4 regions of the Pradoshia sp. TA40_28 genome follow, and region 2 is predicted to be linked to each of the others. Evidence: predicted binding sites of a transcription regulator. Region 2 holds the regulator's gene; each other region holds the start of a gene.
The links. The regulator Rex, encoded in region 2, represses fermentation and respiration genes when NADH is low (regulators of the CRP and FNR family bind a similar motif). The targets are predictions, from matches to a motif close to TTGTGAAATATTTCACAA.
Positions count from the first base shown of each region.

Region 1: AC58NB_RS12105 (cytochrome ubiquinol oxidase subunit I) is a predicted target of Rex. The motif match lies at 2,040-2,057, and genes of this name have one in related genera.
Region 3: AC58NB_RS09810 (formate/nitrite transporter family protein) is a predicted target of Rex. The motif match lies at 1,370-1,387, and genes of this name have one in related genera.
Region 4: arcA (arginine deiminase) is a predicted target of Rex. The motif match lies at 1,932-1,949, and genes of this name have one in related genera.

Region 1 covers NZ_JCATZO010000008.1:45,341-48,558, reverse strand. The annotation lists gene cydB (cytochrome d ubiquinol oxidase subunit II) at 1-619, opposite strand, end outside; gene AC58NB_RS12105 (cytochrome ubiquinol oxidase subunit I) at 616-2,007, opposite strand; gene AC58NB_RS12100 (STAS domain-containing protein) at 2,402-3,178, opposite strand.
Region 2 covers NZ_JCATZO010000016.1:4,945-8,162, reverse strand. The annotation lists gene groES (co-chaperone GroES) at 3-287, opposite strand; gene AC58NB_RS16070 (CPBP family intramembrane glutamic endopeptidase) at 588-1,319, shown strand; gene AC58NB_RS16065 (YdiK family protein) at 1,316-1,528, shown strand; gene AC58NB_RS16060 (redox-sensing transcriptional repressor Rex) at 1,564-2,223, opposite strand; gene AC58NB_RS16055 (cyclic pyranopterin monophosphate synthase MoaC) at 2,475-2,540, opposite strand; gene AC58NB_RS16050 (ABC-F family ATP-binding cassette domain-containing protein) at 2,840-3,218, shown strand, end outside.
Region 3 covers NZ_JCATZO010000006.1:100,744-103,961, reverse strand. The annotation lists gene AC58NB_RS09815 (AAA family ATPase) at 1-392, shown strand, start outside; gene AC58NB_RS09810 (formate/nitrite transporter family protein) at 456-1,295, opposite strand; gene AC58NB_RS09805 (peptide chain release factor 3) at 1,928-3,218, shown strand, end outside.
Region 4 covers NZ_JCATZO010000010.1:40,787-44,004, reverse strand. The annotation lists gene argF (ornithine carbamoyltransferase) at 1-590, opposite strand, end outside; gene arcA (arginine deiminase) at 633-1,865, opposite strand; gene argR (arginine repressor) at 2,098-2,553, opposite strand; T-box leader at 2,701-2,912, shown strand; gene argS (arginine--tRNA ligase) at 2,966-3,218, shown strand, end outside.

The DNA.
Region 1 (3,218 bases), on a different contig from region 2:
TAAGACCTGCCAAAAGTATCAAATATATTTTTGATACTAGAGATCTTGCACGTTCGCGGATTGGACCTTCTGTCCGAATGCCGATGAATGTTAAACCATGAACAAGGCATAACACAATCATAGCAATTCCGCCAACGATCGAGTAGGGATCAAAATAATCTCCAAAGCTTGCGTACATATTTTTAGAAGCATCAATTGGCATACCGCGTACAAGGCTGGTAAATAAAACACCCAGTACAAATGCAGGAATGATACTGCCAACAAATATCATCCAATCCCAAAAGCTGATCCATTTTTCGTGTACCTTGTGTCTGAATTCAAAGGCTACTCCCCGCACAATCAGTGCCAAGAGGAATAAAACAAATGGAAGATAATATCCGCTGAACATTGTCGCGTACCATTCGGGGAATGCAGCAAAGATTGCGCCACCGGCTGTAATAAGCCAAACCTCGTTTGCATCCCAGAAGGGACCGATGGTAGAAACCAGTTGATTACGCTCCTTTTGGTTTCGAGCGAGAAAGCGGGTTGACATTCCAACTCCAAAGTCAAATCCTTCTAAAATGAAGAATCCGATAAATAACACAGCTACAAGGATAAACCATAACTCATTTAAACTCATGCTCCGAAGGCCTCCTTGTCAAATAAATCTACATCTGGTTTTGTATCGATTGTGTTGTTAGGCCCCTTTTTAACCTCTTTCACAATAAGATTGATTAATACGACAGCAAGAACGGTATAGGCTCCTAAAAATACAATGATTGATGTTAGCAGCTCTCCTGCTGTTACATTTGGAGATACGGATTGTGCCGTCGTAAAGAAACCAAAAACTGTCCATGGCTGGCGTCCAATTTCAGTCATAATCCAGCCTGCCGTATTGGCCATAAATGGAAGGGCAATTGCGCCAACCATTGCTTTTAAATAGAGTGATTGATTCACTAAACTATTTTTCTTGATAAATAGCAGTCCCAATGCTGCTAATCCCATTATCATAACTCCAGAGATTACCATAATGCGGAAGCTCCAATATACAGCATTAACAGGCGGGATATAATCTCCTTCACCATAAAGCTTTGTATATTTATCCTGAAGTGTATTCATTCCTTCGACAGAACCTTCAAAGCTGTTATAGGCAAGGATACTCAAAGCAAAGGGAATTTCAAGAGACCACTTATTTTCACGATTTTCTGCATCAATATTGGCAATCGCTGACCAGCTTGCCGGGTCACTACTGTCTTCCCACAGTGCTTCACTTGCTGCCATTTTCATAGGCTGTGAGGACATTAAATGTTGTGCCTGCCAGTGACCAGTAAAGGCAATTCCAAGTCCTGAGATCATCGCTACAATCATAGCAATCGTAAATGATTTCTTAAATACTTCCAGGTCTTGTTTTTTCAGTATTTTAAATGCACTGATACCACCGACTACGAATGCTCCTGTTGCAAAAGCGCCAAGAACCGTATGTGGAAACTCAACAAGCAGCTGAGGATTTGTGATAAAAGCACCGAAATCATTTAGTACAGCTTTTCCATTCTCCACCACAATCCCAACAGGTTCCTGCATAAAAGAATTCGCAGCAAGAATAAATAATGCAGATAAAATGGTACCTATTGATACAAGCCATATGGATAGTAAGTGAACCCATTTTGGCAATCGGTCACGCCCAAACATCCATACACCAATGAATGTGGATTCTAAAAAGAAAGCCAGTAAGGCTTCAATCGCTAATGGAACACCAAATACATCACCGACAAAGCGGGAGTAATCTGACCAGTTCATCCCAAATTGAAATTCTTGAATAATACCTGTAACTACTCCGACAGCAAATGAGATAAGGAAAATATGTCCCCAAAACTTTGCCATGTTCAGATAAATTTCTTTTTTCTTAAAAAAGTATAATGTTTCCATGATAGCAACTAAAAATACCAATCCGATGGAGAGCGGTACAAAGAAGAAGTGATAGATTGTAGTTGCTGCATATTGAAAACGAGCGAGATCCAATACTTCCATTTACCTGTTCACACCTTTCAAATCGTTATATATTGTTCATTCATTCACAAAGTTGATTAAAAAAAACCATTTATAAAAATTCTGTCATCTTTATTATACAAGCAACTAATTATTTCTGTGTGAATGAAGTGATGGGTTTTTAATAACTCTAATTACATAATAGGTTTATCCCTATGTACATGTTATTAATTAGTTGTTTTTATAATGACTATTTATAATAGTTATATTAGTACGTAGAATGGTAAATATCTATAATTAAACTAAAATTATTATAATTAATTAAAATTTATGAAACAATATTGTCACAAAGAAGGGTAGATCAATTGTCCTAAGTTTGCATATTAGTTGACAAAAAGAATAGCTTGATTTAAGAAAATCAAGCTGTAAACAGAGTTCAATATTTTATTAATTGGTAGCCTTTTAATTTACAGATATAATGCATGGCCTGATTAAACGTAGCAAATGTTTCATTTTTTATTTGGGTGCCCTGGCTTACAATTTGGCGAACTAGAGTAGTGGAAAGTCCTGTATAAATGACTTCTGTACCTAATAGAACAAGAGATTGAGAGATGATTTCCAATTCCATTACGATATATCCTTCATCTAATGAAGTCATGCCAGTAAAATCAATAACCATAAATGAAGCTTGTTTATCCGAGCTTTCTTCTAAAGCCTTCTCTTTAATCTTCTGGAGACGATCCTCAGATATAGATCCAGTAATAGGCATTAATAGTACATCATCAAGGATGGTTTTAATGATTGGGGCGTACATTTCTTCCATCATCGATTGCCCTTTGTTCAATTCTTCTTCATAATCTGTTACATCCTTCCAAGTAAGCATATACCCGGTTGAACCATCGTTGAATGAAAAGGGGTTTACAACAATGCTGGCAGTATATGTATTAAATAATATGATTCTGCTCGTATAAGGGAACGGTCCATTAGCGAGTATTGTCCGTTGGCGGCTTCCATTTGATCGATGAAAGTCGGATATGTTTTTTCCGATAAAATCCTCTACACTCAATAGACCGGTAAAAGGGCTTAGGCGCTGTATTAATTGTTCGGCATAACGGTTAATAAATACGATCGTAAAGGTATTGTCACAGATAAATATATTTTCTCCAACTGCATTTAATAATTGGCCGGTCTCTTCTGATTGGAAATATTTCATATTTTTGCTCCTTACTTTTCTCGGATGCTCTCTTACCTAT
Region 2 (3,218 bases):
AATTAAGCAATAACGGCCAAAATGTCGCTTTCACGTAAAATTAAGTATTCTTTACCTTCGAATTTAACTTCTGTACCTGCATATTTAGAGAAGATAATATGATCGCCTTCAGATACTTCCAATCCTACACGCTCACCATTCTCAAGGACACGGCCTGTTCCTACCGCTACAATTTTGCCTTCAGATGGTTTTTCTTTGGCAGTGTCTGGTAACACGATGCCGCTTGCAGTTTTTTCCTCTTGTGCGACAAGTTCAATCACAACGCGATCTCCTAGTGGCTTTAACAAGTAAAACTACCTCCTTAAAGTTATCTCCATTTTTATTAGCACTCTTTAACGTTGAGTGCTAACACAATTTATAGTTTAAATAAATAGACAATGATTTGCAAGTGATATAAGTTAAAATTTTTAAATTTTATCATCATTTAATTATCTTCCCCAAAACGAGTTAAAATATCCTTTTTTATATAAATATGGTAGTGGAGTCAAAGGAAAATGTTTCGTGATTGTAACTATGAGGTAAAAACGGTTAAAATTAAAGATATACGTTTTTGAACATATATAAATGATTAAGGGAGCTTTTTTGATTTGAAAAAACATTATTGGTCAATTTTAATCACCTATATAGCTATGCAATTTTCTTCTATTCTTGGAGGGCCATTAATGTTGGCCTACTTCTCGAACACAGATATTCCCTTGGAACGGGCGAGGATATTGGCAGCGGGGTATTGGATTGTAATAAGTTTCATTCTTGCCTTCATCATTACTCTATTTCTTTTGAGACATGAAAGAAATAATAGAGACATATCTGATCGCGCAAGTGTTGGAGCATCAGTCGGATGGGCTATTGGTGGGATATTCCTAGCCTTGTTTTCACAATCCCTTGCAGGTACCATTGAACAAACTATGGGCATTCCAACTGGCTCTGAAAACACACAAAATATTCTAGCCCTAATTGAGGCCGTGCCGGCTGTTATAATCGTCAGTTCAATACTGGGGCCCATTTTAGAAGAAATTGTTTTTAGGAAAATTGTATTTGGTACCTTACATAAACGATTGAACTTTTTCCTAAGTGCGTTAATCAGTTCGCTTATTTTTGCTGTGGCTCATATGGAGTTTGTCCATATCCTGCTTTATACGGCAATGGGATTCACATTTGCCTATTTATATGTTAAAACAAAGAGAATCATCGTTCCTATTTTTGCTCATGTGGCTATGAATACACTAGTCGTAATCGTGCAATCAGTTTTAAAAGAAGATATAGAAAAATATATGGAAGAGCTTAATAAAGTTCAAAGCTTTATCGGAGGTTTATTATGAGACGTTCACCCTTGTATATGGCAACAACTTATTTAATTTTAGGTGCTATTTTTATCTTTTTCGCTGTTCAAAATGTATCACGCAGCGGTTGGGATTTCTTCACCTATTTCTTAATTATACTAGCCACACTAGATGTTGGTTCAGGAATCCGCTTATTAATGATTCATAAGCAAATTAAAAAAATGAAAAATGAAAAACCAAAGGAATAAAAAAAATCTCGAAGGTATTAACCTTCGAGATTTTTTTATTCTGATTCTTCCGTGTTTCCAGATGGATAATGTTTAAGGAAATAAACTAATGATTGCAATTCTACTGCAAGGTCAATATGGTGAACCCGAATGCTGTCAGGCACATTTAGTCGTGCCGGCGTAAAATTCAAAATAGCCTTGATGTTCGCGGATACTAAACGGTCGGTAATCGATTGGGCAACCTGCGAAGGAACCGTTAAAATGGCTACTTTAATATCTTGCTTAGCCAATTTTTTCTCTAAATCATCCATATGGAACAGCGGAACATCTCCAATCAAGGTTCCTACTTTGTCAGGAGAAACATCAAACGCCATTTCAATCTTTGTATTATTATTTTTCATGAAATTATAGTTTAAGAATGCTGTACCCAGGTTACCGACTCCAATCAGAGCAACCTTTGTAATTTCATCTTGATCCAAGGTCTTTCTAAAAAAGGATAATAGATAATTTACATTGTAACCATAGCCCTTTTTGCCCAAAGCTCCAAAGTATGAGAAATCTCTTCTTATGGTGGCTGAATCTACTTTTACAGCCTCACTTAACTCAGCGGAAGAAACTCGTAGTTTTCCTGATGCGTGTAAATTCTGTATGAATCGATAATATAATGGCAGTCGCTTGGCTGTAGCCTGCGGTATTTTAGTATTTTCCTGCAAAATGAATTCCCTTCTCCCTTTTCTATCTAGTCAATCAGTATTCCATATGATCAAGTTGGCTTTGCTGGTCCTAATTGGTTATATCCCCAAGCCATACCTTCATCTAACACTTTGCTCAAACCCATAAACAGTTAATGAAGCGGCTAAAAGCGGCTATTAAAGCCTCTATTTCAATATCAGTACTTACAGTGGAACGAATAATTTTTATTCTTGTTAGCGTCTTTCCCAAAATCAAATCAATAACTATTTCCTTTTCATGCAATTGGGTGACACATAAGAATTATATCAGAAGTTTTCTTTGTTGCCATAATTCCTGCTATCCTGAGCCTATTCTTATATATTTATTTTATGGATTCGTTATATTATCGCAATTTCATCTATTTAGTAAAACAATAGGATTATGCAACAGGAATTCTGATTATTTCTTACAACTACCATACGAGTTTTTCCCTTATTTAAAATAGGGAAATAAACTCAAGGTTCTTCTCCTATTCCTATTTTATAATATTTTAAATGTTTTTGGTAATTTTTGTGTGGACGTTCACAATTTTTCTATTAAGTTGCAGTGCTTGTCCCCTGTAGGCTACACTTAAGGTATGTATTTTCTGAGGTGAGAATAATGATTATTTTACAAGTTAATAATGTATCCAAATACTATGGTGCTGAAGCAATTTTATCTAATATTAAGCTCGAAATTCAAACGAAAGACCGGATTGCTCTTGTTGGCAGAAACGGTGCAGGTAAATCTACCCTGCTTAAAATCATTGCCGGGCACCTTTCACATGACGGCGGAGAAATCTATAAACCTAAGGAAGTTTCGATTGGATACTTGGCCCAAAATACAGGCCTACAATCAGATCGTTCTATTTGGGATGAAATGATTTCTGTTTTTGAAAGCTTACAAAAACAAGAAGCTGAGTTAAGATCCTTAGAAAAATCAATGGCTGATCCTTCTGTCTATAATGATGAACAAAAGTATAATCGGGTTTTAAAAGACT
Region 3 (3,218 bases), on a different contig from region 2:
CGAAATTAACCTTGAACTCGTTTGACGGATTAATCGTTGATTATAATGATAAGGATGAAGAAGTTCTGATGGGTCTTAGGAATAACGAAAAAATTGGAATTGAAGCGATGAGTGATGGGACAAAAGACCAATTATATTTATCTTTAAGGGTGGCCAGTATTGAAAAATATTGCGAAGAAAATGAGCCTATTCCGTTTATCGTGGATGACATTTTAGTTCACTTTGATAATGAACGATCAAAAATCACATTATCTATTTTAAAAGAATTATCTAAAAAGACTCAGGTGATTTTTTTCACTCATCATTATCATTTAGTTCATTTATTGGAGCAAACACTTGATGGAGAGGATTATCAAATGATTCACATCCATAAAGAGGCAGTCATGAGTTGAATGAAAAAAGACCAATTCACATTTTTATGAATTGGTCTTTTTCTGTTTGTTTTTAAGTATGAATTATTTTATATTTTCCTTTTTCTCTGTGATTTCCGTGATTTTATTCATGTTATCCTGTAATTGAAGCTTAGTGCTTGATTTACTTAAGAATTGGTATAACATTCCTACAAAAATCGCTCCACCGACAATATTACCTAACGTAACTGGAATCAAATTGTAGATGGCATTTCCGATTGTAATAGTATCAGGGTGTGGAGAGACTAATGCAATTGAGAATAATGATAAATTCGCAATGCTATGCTCAAAACCTGATGAGAAGAATAAAAATACGACTGCAATCATCATTGCCATTTTAGCTCCGTCACCTTTTACCTGGCTAGGCAAGTAACAAGCTAAACAAACAAGCCAGTTACAAAGGATCCCTTTAAAGAATAAAGCTGTAACAGACCCATGCATTTTATAAGATACAATTTCATGCATTAAATGGTCATTTGGAATGTGGCTGAATATACCTGTAAGATAAAATAAAACAGCGAAGAAAATGGCTCCAACAGCATTTCCAAGATAGCAAGCGCCCCAGTTTCGACCTAAATCTCTTAGTGTAACCGCATCACGCATATAGGCAACAGTGAAATAAGCTGTATTACCCGTAAAGAGCTCTGCACCGCCATAAATAATTAAAATCAATGCAATTCCAAAGAAAAGTGCAGGGAATAGGTAAGCGAAAGGTGAGTCCGCTACTCTGAAATATTCTCCTGTTCTAAAGCAGGTAATGATAACAAAACCTACAAAAATTCCTGCCATCATTGCTCTTAAGAAATAATGGAGTGGGAAATGGTCTAACAACCTTTTCTTTTTATTGGCAAGGGCAACTAAATATTGTAATCCTTGTTCTTCCATGATGTTAAATCCTCCTGTGATGAAAAAATGTCCATTTAATAAACTACTATGACTTCTTTAATTAATCAATAAGTATGTGAAATTATTCACTTTTCTGATAGGCTCTTTTCTTCAATTGAGGTAAATCATGCTTAATCGTGTGATTATCTTCCAAGAAATACGGGTAAAGAAAGGATAAGGATGGTGATTATTTTGAAAAATAAAATCTTAAAAAGAGTCATTGCTGCAGCTGCACCACTAGTGATCAGTTATATAACAAAGAAATTAACGAATAGAAAAAAAGTAGCTTAAGGAACGGGCATTATTGCTCGTTTTTTTTATGTAAACTTACTTTGCCCAAATAGTTGATGAAATACTTGAATGAACTCGAATTGACTGTGATTCACTACATATGAGAAAATATGACTGTTTGATTAAAACTTATGGTTCGCCTATTCACATATTAATTTTCTACATGGTATAGTTGATAAGATGTATTTAAGGATTCCAATTATATAGGGGTCACCACTCTTAATAGGTTTGGGGATCAAATAGCAATTTTAGTGCATTTAGCTAGCTTTGATGTATGATTGGAGATACCAGAAAATGAATAGTTGTCAGAAAGTTTCACTATATATAAAAGGATGGCTCACATGACTAATTTAAAAGAACAGATTGAATCAAGAAGAACCTTCGCGATTATTTCTCACCCGGATGCAGGTAAAACAACATTAACAGAAAAATTGCTGTTATTTGGAGGCGCAATCCGTGATGCGGGTACTGTAAAAGGACGTAAAACGGGGAAATACGCGACAAGTGACTGGATGGAAATTGAGAAACAGCGTGGAATTTCTGTAACGTCCAGTGTTATGCAGTTTGATTATAATGGGACGCGTGTTAATATCCTTGACACACCTGGCCACCAAGATTTCAGTGAAGATACGTATCGTACGTTAATGGCAGTGGACAGCGCGGTTATGATTATTGACGCAGCCAAAGGGATAGAAGCACAGACACTGAAATTATTTAAGGTCTGCCGTATGAGAGGCATTCCAATCTTTACATTTATTAATAAAATGGACCGACAAGGTAAATTACCGCTAGAGCTATTGGCTGAGCTGGAAGAGGTACTTGGAATAGAGTCTTATCCAATGAACTGGCCTATCGGGATGGGGAAAGACTTCCTCGGGATCTATGATCGCTATTACAACCGGATTGAAATGTTTAAAGCCGAGGATGAAGAACGATATCTGAAATTAAACAATGAAGGTGAAGTAGCAGGAGACCATTATATTGTTGAATCTCCTTTATATGAGCAAACATTGGAAGAAGTTCTCTTGTTAAATGAAGCAGGCAATGAATTCTCACGAGAAAAAGTACGAAATGGCGAATTAATTCCTGTATTTTTTGGGAGTGCTCTGACGAACTTTGGTGTTCAAACATTTTTGGATACGTATCTAGAGTTTGCGCCAAAACCTCAAGCTCGGCCTTCTTCCATAGGTCCAGTTGAACCGATTCAGGATACTTTCTCAGGATTTATATTTAAAATACAAGCTAATATGAATCCAATGCACCGTGACCGAATTGCATTCTTACGTATATGTTCCGGAAAATTTGAACGAGGAATGACTGTCCAATTGAGCCGAACTGGCAAACCAATGAAACTAAATAATTCAACACAATTTCTTGCTGAGGAAAGAAACAATGTTGCTGAGGCAGTAGCAGGAGATATTATTGGATTATATGATACAGGAACTTATCAAATTGGCGATACATTAACTTCAGGAAAAGAAGCATTCTCATTTGAGCGATTGCCTCAATTTACACCTGAAATGTTTGTACGTGTCAGTGCCAAAAACGTACTGAAACAAAAGCACTTCCACAAGGGAATTCACCAGTTGGTACAGGAAGGTGCCATTCAGTTATTTAAAACAGTTGGGATTG
Region 4 (3,218 bases), on a different contig from region 2:
TCAGGGAATAAGGATTCAGGAGAGCAAATACGTACATCCATACCAACTTTTGCTCCACCAACTAATAAGCTGTTCGCAACATTGTTACGTCCATCTCCAACATATACAAATTTAACGCCTTTTAAATGGCCGATATTTTCTTGTACTGTTAAGAAATCTGCCAATGTTTGTGTTGGATGCCATAAATCTGTAAGACCATTCCATACAGGTACTCCGGAGTGCTCAGCTAAAGCTTCCACCTTTGAATGCTCGAAGCCACGGAATTCGATACCATCAAACATGCGACCCAATACTTTAGCAGTGTCTTCGATGGATTCTTTTTTACCAAGTTGAATGTCATCTTTTCCTAAGTATTCCGGATGTGCACCTAAATCAGTACAAGCTACCGTAAATGCACAACGAGTACGTGTGGATGGCTTTTCAAATAATAGGGCAATATTTTTACCTTCCATATAACGATGTGGAATGCCTTGTTTTTTCTTTTCTTTTAACTCAGCGGCAAAATTAATCATGTGTAAGAATTCTTCTTCAGTGAAATCTTTTTCAGCCAAGAAACTTCTACCTTTAAGATCTGGTCTTGTTTTAATCATTACAACTTCTCCTTCCAAAGATAACTGACTTCTATCTATTGATTAAATATCTTCACGTACAAGCGGCATACTCATGCAGCGTGGGCCCCCACGACCGCGAGCCAATTCCGAGCTTTTGATCTCAATAACCTTGACACCATGTTCACGAAGGACTCTATTTGACACTTGGTTTCGATCATATGTAACAACCACACCTGGTGCAATCGCTAATGTGTTGGAGCCATCATTCCACTGTTCACGTGGAGCTGCGATTTCATCTCCATCACCGCAAAGAATGATTTCAAGCTCAGGCAATTCAAGTACTTCTCTCAAAGTTTCTTTAAGATCTGTACGGTGAGTAATGGATACTGAATTCTCATCAGCACCTTTTTCAAGAATATAGATATTCATTTTTCCGCCAGGTCCTTGAATCATTGGGTGCATCGTAAATTTATTGTAATCTACCATTGTAAATACAGTATCCAGATGCATAAATGCACGAGTTTTTGGTATTTCAATAGCGACTACTTTCTTGAATTGCTCCTGTTTATTCAAGATGTTCAATGCAAACTTTTCGATTGCTTTAGCGGAAGTTCTGGCTGAAACTCCAATTGCGACTACTTCTGGGCTTAATACCAGCTCATCTCCACCCTCAATCGGGTTATTATAAGTACGGTCAAGCCATACAGGAACATCTTTACCAGCAAATCTTGGATGATGTTTAATAATGTACTCCATAAACATGGATTCTCTGCGTCTTGCAGGCTCACGCATGTTATTAATCGTTAACCCATTTCCAATTGCCGCTGCCGGGTCACGCGTAAAATAAAGGTTTGGCATTGGATCTGTATAGAATGGATAATGGTCTTCCATTAATTCATACAGATGTTTTCTTTTGCTGATTTCCAGTTCATTTTTACGGATACCAGACATAATTTTTTCTATCATATCTTCATTTGAAAAAGATAATAAGTACTCTTTAAGGTTTTCGAAAGTACCCTGTACCTTTGCGTTACTTTCTTCCAGCATACGACTAACAAATTCTTCTTTCACTTCAGGATTTGTTAACGATTCAGCAACTAGCTTTTCAAGGTATAATACTTCTACTCCTTGATCTCTTAATGTATTAGCAAAATAATCGTGCTCTTCCTGAATAATCGGCAAATACGGGATATCATCAAATAATAGCCTCTCCAGATATTCTGGAGTAAGATTTTCTACTTCTTTTCCAGGACGCTTTAACATAACTGTTTTTAACGTACCAATTTCAGAAGTAACATGAATTGGATTTGTCATCTTGCCTTTCCTCCTGCACACCTTATTTTTCTTACATTTTTAGTGTACAGGAGTGAAAAAAAAGATATGTGAGATTTTTCACATAAATAATGTGTAAATCTTCACATAAATCTCTTTAAATAAACTATTTCTTGTATGAATATTTAATAATCTCTTCACAATACCTACTTAACAGGATAAATGTATGTATATTTTCATGCATAAAATACTCTAAATGTTTAAAATATTTTTCTTACAAATTTGCAATCGATTTTAGTCTTTCTTCCAGCACCTCTGCTTGAGTAACTGTCCGACAAATAATCATACATGTGTCATTCCCGCATATCGTTGCTGCTTTTTCATCCCAATCAAGCTCATCTAAAATGGCTCCAAATGAGTGTGCATGACCTGGTAATGCTTTAATGATAATAAAATATTCAATTCTTTCTATATTCAGTAGGGCATCCTGCATTTTTTTCCGGAGTTTCATTGTATCATTGTACTTATGCTCCCCAATAAAGCCATATTTCGTCCCACCGGTCTTCGATGGATATTTTACTAAGCTTAATTCCCGAATATCTCTGGAAATGGTAGCTTGAGTAATATGTAATCCTTGCTTTGATAATTCTTCAACCAGCTGCTCCTGAGTTTTAATCTCATTATTCTGGATTACTTGCTTAATAATAGCCAGCCTTTTCTCTTTATTCATGATAGTAGAATACTCCCTTCGCCAAGTATTATAATTCTATTGTATACCTATTTGTGCAGTAATGAGCAAGTTAATCCTCCAAAAATCATAGTATATATTGACATTCTTTTTAGACCATTTATACTATTCGTATATAAATAAATATTGATACAATTTTTGAGGAAGAATAGTACTTAAAATACAGATTATAGCGAGCCGGGAGTAGTGGGAGCCTGGTATTGGTGATTTTAAGGAACGCGCTTCTGAAATGCTCATTCGAACATCTTTTAGTAGTTTGGGCCGGTCTTTCCGTTATAAAGATAAGGTGGTTCATTAGAACAAGCAGAGTGGTACCGCGGGTTTACAAGCTCGTCTCTTAATAATTATTAAGAGACGGGCTTTTTTTATTATTTTAACATTGGAGGTTAAAAGTATGGATATTAAAATGGATGTGGCTTCTCATATTAATGAACTAACCAAGGATGATTTAGCACTTGAGACATGCTTATCTTTGATTGAAATACCCAAGAATAAAGCGCACGGTGACTTGGCATTTCCCTGCTTTGCTTTGGCAAAGCAATGGAAGCAATCGCCTCAGAAAATTGCCCAATCATTGGCTGAAAGCTTAAAAGATGATCGATATGAAGATGTAAGAGCTATTGGGCCATATGTTAACTTTTTTCTCG